2 regions of the Janthinobacterium sp. SUN176 genome follow, and region 2 is predicted to be linked to the other one. Evidence: riboswitches for the same ligand, from Rfam matches in the RefSeq annotation. Region 2 holds a riboswitch; the other holds the start of a gene.
The links. A riboswitch is a leader RNA that binds a small molecule or an ion and turns the genes downstream of it on or off. The one in region 2 is predicted to bind thiamine pyrophosphate.
Positions count from the first base shown of each region.

Region 1 (4,561 bases), on a different contig from region 2:
GCGCGTCTGCGGCAAATCCTTGTACTTGCCGCTGCCCACCAGCAGGCGCGATCGATACTGTTTGCCTGCGATGGTCAGCAGGTCGTTGTTTGTTGCGGTATGCATGTGCGTTTCCTTGTCTATTCTCAACTTAACCGCCGCCAATCGCGCGTACGATTTCCACCTGGTCTTGAATTTCCAGGACCCGGTCGTGCCACGCCTTGCGCGGCACGACGCTGCGGTTGACGGCCAGCGCCAGCGCCTGGTTCTCCAGCGACAGCGCGGCGATCAATTGGTCCAGGGTTTGCCCCGGCGGCACCTGGTGCGGCGCGCCGTTGAGCGTGATGTCGATCAATGCAGTCATCACGCCCTCCTTCAGACCTTGCGGTACAGCTCGGCGCCGTTCTTGATGAATTCGATGGCTTTCACCTCCATCCCCTGCTGCAGCGCCTTGTCTTCCGCGATGCCCATGCCGGCCGCGTATTCGCGCACTTCCTGCGTGATCTTCATCGAGCAGAAATGCGGGCCGCACATGGAGCAGAAATGCGCCACCTTGGCCGAATCCTTGGGCAAGGTTTCATCGTGGAATTCGCGCGCCTTGTCCGGGTCCAGGCCGATGTTGAACTGGTCGTCCCAGCGGAATTCGAAACGGGCTTTCGACAGCGCGTTGTCGCGGATTTGCGCGCCCGGATGGCCTTTCGCCAGGTCGGCCGCGTGCGCGGCGATCTTGTACGTGATGATGCCGTCCTTGACGTCCGCCTTGTTCGGCAAGCCCAGGTGTTCCTTCGGCGTCACGTAACACAGCATGGCCGTGCCATACCAGCCGATCATGGCCGCGCCGATGCCCGAGGTGATGTGGTCGTAGCCGGGCGCGATATCCGTCGTCAGCGGCCCCAAGGTGTAGAACGGCGCCTCGCCGCACTGTTCCAGCTGCAAGTCCATGTTTTCCTTGATCAATTGCATGGGCACGTGGCCCGGACCTTCGATCATCACTTGCACGTCGTGCTTCCAGGCAACTTGCGTCAGCTCGCCCAGGGTTTTCAATTCGCCCAGCTGCGCCTCGTCATTGGCGTCGTAGATGGAGCCGGGGCGCAAGCCGTCGCCCAGCGAGAACGACACGTCATACGCCTTCATGATTTCGCAAATTTCTTCGAAATGCGTGTAGAGGAACGATTCCTGGTGGTGCGCCAGACACCATTTCGCCATGATGGAGCCGCCGCGCGAAACGATGCCCGTCAGGCGCTTGGCTGTCATCGGCACATAGCGCAGCAGCACGCCCGCGTGGATGGTGAAGTAATCGACGCCCTGCTCGGCCTGCTCGATCAGGGTGTCGCGGAAGATTTCCCACGTCAGATCTTCCGCCTTGCCATTGACCTTTTCCAGCGCCTGGTAGATGGGCACGGTGCCGATGGGCACGGGGCTGTTGCGCACGATCCATTCGCGCGTCTCGTGGATGTGCTTGCCGGTCGACAAGTCCATCACGTTATCGCCGCCCCAGCGGATGGCCCAGGTCATCTTTTCCACTTCCTCGCCGATGGAAGACGTCACGGCGGAATTGCCGATATTCGCATTGATTTTCACCAGGAAATTGCGGCCGATAATCATCGGCTCCACTTCCGGGTGGTTGATATTGGCGGGAATGATGGCGCGACCGCGGGCGATTTCCTCGCGCACGAATTCCGGCGTGATTTCGACCGGGATGCTGGCGCCGAAGGACTGGCCCGGATGCTGGCGGCCCATCAGGTCGGCCAGGCGCTCGCCCATGGGGCCGGAAGCCTTGAGTTCGCGCAAATACTCCTGGCGGCGCATGTTTTCGCGGATGGCAACGAATTCCATTTCCGGCGTGATGATGCCCTGGCGCGCGTAATGCATCTGCGTCACGTTCTTGCCGGCGATGGCGCGGCGCGGCTTGCGGTGCAAATTGAAACGCAGCTCGGCCAGTTTCGGGTCCGCCAGGCGGGCGATGCCGTAGTCGGAGGTGGGGCCGGGCAATTCTTCCGTGTCGGCACGCTCCATGATCCATGGCAGGCGCGGCGTATCGAGGCCGGAGCGGATGTCGATATTCACGTCCGGGTCCGTGTACGGGCCGGATGTGTCATAGACGTAGATCGGCGGATTCTTTTCGCCGCCGAACGACGCTTCCGTGTCGGACTGGCTGATCTCGCGCATGGGCACGCGGATGTCGGGGCGGCTGCCTTGCACGTAGATCTTGCGCGAATTGGGCAGCGGCGCGATGGCGGCTTCGTCGACCGTGGCGGTGGCGGAAAGGAATTTCGGATTGGCGTTCATTTTGGCTCCTTGGCTAGACTATTTTTCAGCCTGGAGCCAGCTAAGGAGGTTCGGAATTGCGCACGCGGAAAAGCGGGGTGCAGTCATCCTAAAGCTTCCCTTCGCTGGCATTATCCAGATCAGGTTCGGAGGGTATTTCTCACCCGCGCTTGCACCGTGTTTCCACAGCGAAAGGCAGGACCCCTAGCGTTTGCCGCCTTGCGGCAGCGAGCCAATTATACGCGGTTCGCGCCGCGTGGCCAGATGATTTCTTGCAGGTGTCGTCTTTGCGCATCTGCTGCATTGCAACAGACGGCAGCGCGCTTATTTCTTCTTGCCCCAGCGCCAGCTGGTCGGTTCGCCCTTCAGCTGGCAGATGAAAATGAGCACGGCAACGATGGCCACTTCATAGACGATGTAGCCGACCAGCATGGTTTGCGGAGGGAACAGGAAGGCGCCGCAGGCGAACAGCGCCAGCGCGGCCAGGAACACCAGCCAGCCTTGCCAGGTGATGGGCAAGCCCCAGCCCCAGCCATAGGTCTTGGCGGGGAACCAGTAGGAGGGAGATTTGTCGGTCATGATTTTTCCTGGTCTGTATCGATGGCGCCCAGTATAAATCAGGCACTGCGATGGCGCTCCGTGACATCGAGGCCGATGCCGCGGTAGCCGATGAAGCGGCTGCCCGTGTCGAACATCGGTTCGCCGCTGACCTGCAGGTATTGCGTGCTGCCGTCGAGGTTGGCGCGGCTGTAGATAAAGTCGAGAAACGGTTCCCGTGCGGCAATCTTGGCGTCGAGCAAGGCACGCTCGGCCGCGTTCCAGCGCTGCGGCTCTTCCTCGCTGCCGATGCCCAGCATTTCAGCCACGGGGCCGGAAAAGCGCGTCAGGTTGCCCTGCGCATCCTGTTCCCAGTACCAGTCGGACGACAGTTCCGTGAAACGCTGGAAGCGCGCTTCGCTTTCGCGCAACTCCGCCGTGCGCACTTCCACCATCTGTTCCAGCGACTTGTTGTATTCGGCCAGCTTCTGGTACAGCAATCGCACTTCCAGCATGTTGTGGATGCGCGTCTTGACTTCCACCAGGTCGAAGGGCTTGCTGACGAAATCCTTGGCGCCCGCCTGCAGCGCGCGCAGCTTGTGGCCCGGCTGGGCCGTGATCACCAGCACGGGCAGATAGCTGCCCGCCTCGAGGTCGCGCAAGCCTTCCATGACCTCGAAACCATCCATTTCCGGCATCTGCAAGTCGAGCAGGATCAGGTCGTAGCGGTGCTGCTGGTGCAGCGCGCGCACGGCTTGCGGGTCCATGGTGGAGGTGATGCGCGTATAGCCGGCATTGCGCAGCACCTGTTCCAGCAGCATGACGTTGGCCTCCTGGTCATCGACGATGAGGATGCTGGCGTTCAGGATCTCGGTGGCTTGAAGCATGGCGGTATTCCTAAAAATAAATGCTGAATTAGCGTACTGCATGAGTGTCGTCGGCCAGGCCGTGCGCGGCCGCATAATGCAGGGCCACGTCGAGCGCATCCATGAATTCGACGACCTTGATCGGCTTGGTCAGGTAGCGGAAGAAGCCCGCTTCCAGGCCCTTTTCGATGTCGCGCGGCACAGCGTTGGCCGACAGGGCCATCACGGGAATATGTTTCGTGAGCGGATCGTCGTGCAGGATATGCAGGGCGCCATAGCCGCTGATGCCGGGCAGGTTGATATCCATCAAGATCACGTCCGGCTGATACGTGCGCGCCAGGTCGATGCCCAGGTGCGCATCGATGGCCGTCAGCAGCTTCAAGTCGCTGCGGCGGGCGATCAATTGCTCGACCAGCGCCAGGTTCGCGGGATTGTCTTCCACGTACAGCAAGGTGCGCTGGCTTTCCTGCGCTTCCTGCGCCTGCGGCAGCGCATCGCCGTCGCCCAGCATCAGTGCCGGCGCGCTGCTGGCGGCCAGCTCGAACCAGAAGGTGGTGCCCACGCCCACCGTGCTGTCGACGCCGATGGCGCCGCCCATCAGCTCGACCAGCTGCTTGGTGACGACGAGGCCGATGCCCGTGCCCTCTTCCGTGCTGTTTTCCTGTCCCAGGCGGTTGAAAGGCTGGAACAGCTGCGCCACCTGCCCCGCATCGAGGCCGGCGCCGCTGTCGCGCACGCTGACGCGCACCTTGGCGCCGCGCTGGCTGCAGTCGACGGTGACGGAACCGCCGCCCTGGTTGTATTTGATGGCGTTCGACAACAGGTTGATCATCACCTGTTTCACGCGCGTGCGGTCCGCATGCACGAAGTAGGCTTCGCCGCAGCGGGGGAAATGCAGGCTGATGCCGCGC
Region 1 is NZ_JAPWIA010000006.1:150,661-155,221, forward strand. Features, by position in the region: gene O3299_RS26015 (thiazole synthase) at 1-105, opposite strand, end outside; gene thiS (sulfur carrier protein ThiS) at 131-334, opposite strand; gene thiC (phosphomethylpyrimidine synthase ThiC) at 355-2,268, opposite strand; TPP riboswitch at 2,348-2,463, opposite strand; gene O3299_RS26030 (hypothetical protein) at 2,572-2,826, opposite strand; gene O3299_RS26035 (response regulator) at 2,865-3,671, opposite strand; gene O3299_RS26040 (ATP-binding protein) at 3,700-4,561, opposite strand, start outside.
Region 1: another riboswitch for thiamine pyrophosphate. It lies ahead of thiC (phosphomethylpyrimidine synthase ThiC); the one in region 2 lies ahead of O3299_RS11915 (TonB-dependent siderophore receptor).

Region 2 (4,561 bases):
GCGTCGCGGCGGCGCATCCATTCGAGCAGCATGGCCGCTTCCTTGCGGCTGGTGTCGCCCGCATGCGCGAGCACGCGGCGCAGTTCCGGGTCCGTGCACGCCTCGAAACGCTGGCTGTTCAAGTCCAGCGCCTGCAGCGCGGCGATGGTGGCGCCGATGGCGCGGTGCATGTCGAGCGCGGTGGCCGGCAAGCCGGATTCTTCCAGTGGGACGGTGGTCATGCGCATTCCTTTTCGCGTGGTGGTGACATCGGCTGCATTCTCCACCGCGCGGACGAAAAGCTCAAGCGTCCACGGCACGTTTCCACCCATTCGGCCATAATCATGGCTCAGCAACAGCCTAAACCTCAGCGGCAGGAGCCCCATGTTCAATTTCGACTTTTACAATCCGACGCAAATCCTTTTCGGCCAGGGCCAGATCGCCGCCATCACGGCGCTGATCCCGCCCCAGGCCAGAGTGCTCATGACGTATGGCGGCGGCAGCATCAAGCAGAACGGCGTCTACGATGAAGTCAAGGCGGCGCTGGCCGGCCATACGGTGCTGGAATTTGCCGGCATCGAACCCAATCCCAGCTATGAAACCCTGATGCAGGCCGTGGCCATGGTGAAAAGCGAGCGCATCGATTTCCTGCTGGCCGTCGGCGGCGGTTCCGTGGTCGATGGCACCAAGTTCATCGCCGCGGCCGCACTGCACGAAGGCGTGGCCTGGGACATCCTGGCCAAAGGCGGCAAGATCGTCGAAGCCGCCCTGCCCTTCGGCACGGTCCTGACCTTGCCGGCCACGGGTTCCGAAATGAATGGCTCGGCCGTGATCACGCGCAAGGCCACGCAGGAAAAGCGCTCGTTCATGAGCCGCAAGGTCTATCCTAAATTCTCCGTGCTGGACCCGTCGAAGACGTTCACCTTGCCGCTGCGCCAGGTGGGCAATGGCGTCGTCGATGCGTTTGCGCATGTGATGGAACAGTATTTGACCTACCCTGTGAACGCGTCCGTGCAAGACCGCTTCGCCGAAGGCATTTTATTGACGCTGATCGAAGAAGGCCCGAAAGCCCTGTCGCACCCGGACGACTACGACGTGCGCGCCAACGTGATGTGGAGCGCCACCCTGGCCTTGAACGGCCTGATCGGCGTGGGCGTGCCGCAGGACTGGTCCACGCACGCCATCGGCCACGAATTGACGGCCTTGTACGAGCTCGACCATGCGCAAACCCTGGCCATCATCCTGCCCAGCATGTTGCGCGTGCGCAAACAAGCCAAGCGCGCCAAGCTGCTGCAATACGCGGCCCGCGTCTGGGGCCTGGACGGCGGCGACGAGGATGGCCGCATCGAGGCCGCCATCGCGCGCACGGAATTCTTCTTCCGCCACATGGGCGTCAAGACGCGCCTGGCCGACTACGGCCTGAATCACGCCAGCGTGGACGCCGTCGTGTCCGCCCTGGAAGCGCACGGCATGACGGCCCTGGGCGAACAGCGCGAAGTGACGCCCGCCGTCAGCCGCAAGGTGCTGGAACTCAGTCTGTAGCTCAGTTTACAAATTCCAGCCACACTGTTGTAAAACGGTCAGCCGGGTGGGACAGCTGGCCGTGGTTCATGCTAAGCTGTCATTTCGCTAGGGGTCCTGGAGCAGTCATCCGGGTGAGAGATACCCTTCGTACCTGATCTGGATAATGCCAGCGAAGGAAAGCGCAAAGTACCTCCCTCCTTTGATAGCTCCTGCGTTGGCGCCAGCCGAACAAGCAGCCTGCCGTGCTCTTTACAGAGCCGGCTTGAACCACGAGCAATCTATGTCCACACCGAATTTATCCGTTTCTGTTCTGACCCTGGCCATCCTGCACGCGTTTGCCGCGCCCGCCCTGGCTTCCGACGCAGCCGACCCGCAGGCGCAAAGCATGGCCGAAGTCGTCGTCACGGCCAGCAAGGCGCCGGCCGCCAAGCGCGCCTCCGTGGGCGGCTTCAGTGACGCGCCGCTGCTGCAGACGCCGGCATCCGTCACCGTCATTTCGCAAAAAGACATGCAGGACTTGCAGATCCGCAATCTCAGCGATGCCGTCAAGCTCGACACCAGCATCAACGACGCCTACAACGCCGTCGGCTATGCGGAACAGTTTTCCATCCGCGGTTTCAAGCTCGATAACAATTCCAGCTACCGCAAGGATGGCGTGGCCATTCCTGGCGACACGCAAATCCCGCTGGAAAACAAGGAACGCATCGAAGTGCTGAAGGGCCTGGCCGGCTTGCAGGCAGGCGTGGCCGCGCCGGGCGGCGTGATCGACTTCATCGTCAAGCGCCCCACCGCCGCCCCGCTGCGCACGGTCACCGTGGAAACGCGCGAGCGCGGCACCCTGTACGGCGCCATCGACCTGGGCGGCCGCCTGGAAGACACGCGCTTCGGTTACCGCGTCAACGTGGCGGCCGAGCGCCTGCGCTCCTACATCAAGGGCGCGGACGGCAACCGCAAGTTCATTTCCGGCGCCTTCGACTGGCAGATTTCGCCGCAAGCCCTGCTGCAAATCGATGCCGACTACCAGGACAAGGCGCAGGCGACGGCGCCCGGCTTCCAGCTGCTGAACAATAAAACCTTGCCGACCGGCATCAGCGCCGACGCCATGCTCAACCTGCAGCCGTGGACGCGTCCCGTGGAAACCGTCACCAGCAATCTCGGCCTGCGCTTCCAGTACGCGTTCAGCGACGACTGGCATGCCACCCTGTCGGCCAACCAGCACTCGTTCAAGCGCGACGACTACACGGCCTTCCCGTATGGCTGCAGCGCGCAAGACCTGTACCCCGGCTTCTGCGGCAATGGCGACTACGACGTGTACGACTACCGCAGCCTGGGCGAGACGAAAAAACCGCTGAGCGCGCAAGCCATGATCCAGGGCAAGTTCGCCACCGGTTCCCTGCGCCATGAATTCACGGCCGGCGTCTCGACCTTCCGCCGCAAGGACCGCGCCGGCCTGTACGTGTACGACTGGGCTGGCGTGAGCAACATCTACCGCCCGCAGATCGTCGACATGTCGACGGGCGTGCAAGGCCCCGTGCGCCTGGTGCGCAAGGACACGGAAAACTCCGTCTTCGTGCAGGACATCGTCAGCCTGGCGCCGAACTGGAAGCTGCATGGCGGCTTGCGCCATATCAATGTCGACGGCTACCAGTATGTATTGAAGGCCGATACGGAAATCCGCGCCAAGCACGATTTCCTGCTGCCCAACGTCTCGCTCGTCTACACCCCGCTCGACAACCTCTCCGTGTACGCGGCCTATTCGCAAGGCATGGAACATGGCGGCACGGCCGACCGCAAGGCGCTCAATGCGAACGTGGAATTGTCGCCCAGCCGCTCGAAGCAGGTCGAACTGGGTGTGAAGATGGATGTGACGCCGGACTTCATGCTGGCGGCCAGCCTGTTCCAGATCCGCAAGGGCCTGGAATTCAACCAGTACGTCGACAGCACCGCCTATAACTTCGTGCGCGAGGGCCAGGCCCAGCACCGGGGGCTGGAATTGTCGGCCCAGGGAAAGGCATCGTCCAGCCTGAGCCTGGGCGCATCCGTGACGGCCCTGAACAGCCAGCAGTCAGGCACGGGCAATGCCGACCTCGACGGCAAGCGCGTGCCCAACGTGCCGGCCTTCAAGGCGGCCGTGCATGCGGATTACGCCGTGCAACAGGTGGCGGGCTTGAGCGTGAATGGCAGCTGGGAATATGCGGGCAAGAAAGCATTTGAGTACAGCAACACGACCTTCGTGCCGTCGTACAACGTGTTCAACCTGGGCGCCGCGTACGCCACGCGCATCGCCGGCACGCGCGCCGTGCTGCGCGCCGCCGTCAACAACGTGGCCGACAAGTTCTACTGGCGCGACGTGACGCCGGAGTCGGATGGCTATCTGTATCCGGGCGCCAGCCGCACGTTCAAGGTCTCGGCGCAGTTTGACTTCTAATTGAGGGAAATGACAGGCGCCGCAGCGAGCGCCTGCTGCAGCAAAGGCGCCGCCTGTTCCAGGCGCGCCTCCAGGCTGTCGCGTAGCACGTGGTAGACGATGCCGCGCGCGTCGAGCTCATCGAGCAGGTAGCGGTAGATCAATTGGCGCACGGCTTCCGACTCGCGCTGCAAGCCATCGGCCACCCAGGGGCTGTCGGGTGCCGTGACCAGGGTCAGATCGTACTGCGTGGCATCGGCCAGCGCCGCCAGTTGCGCATCTGCACCGTGAAAATAATGGCGGCTGTACACCACCGTCATCAAGGGCGTCGTGTCGCAAAACAGGAAGTGGCGGGCTTGGGCGGCAGCGGCCGCTTCGCGTTCGACTTGCGTACGCGCAATACCATACTGATCCGCCGCCACGGGCACCCTGCCTTGCGTTTCCACAAACTCGCGTAAATACTCGGGCACCCAGACGCTGCCATAGCGCTCGGCCAGGGCCGCCGCCAGGGTCGACTTGCCCGACGATTCCGCGCCCAGGATGGCCACGCGCACGCAACGCTCCATCACTTGAGGACCATCGCGCTCGGCGCGGCCGGAGCCGACTTTCGCCACGCCAGCAAGCCGATGACGGCCATCACGACGAAGAACG
Region 2 is NZ_JAPWIA010000001.1:2,635,359-2,639,919, forward strand. Features, by position in the region: gene O3299_RS11905 (hypothetical protein) at 1-221, opposite strand, end outside; gene O3299_RS11910 (iron-containing alcohol dehydrogenase) at 364-1,521, shown strand; TPP riboswitch at 1,601-1,698, shown strand; gene O3299_RS11915 (TonB-dependent siderophore receptor) at 1,784-3,931, shown strand; gene O3299_RS11920 (ATP-binding protein) at 3,928-4,476, opposite strand; gene pnuC (nicotinamide riboside transporter PnuC) at 4,476-4,561, opposite strand, start outside.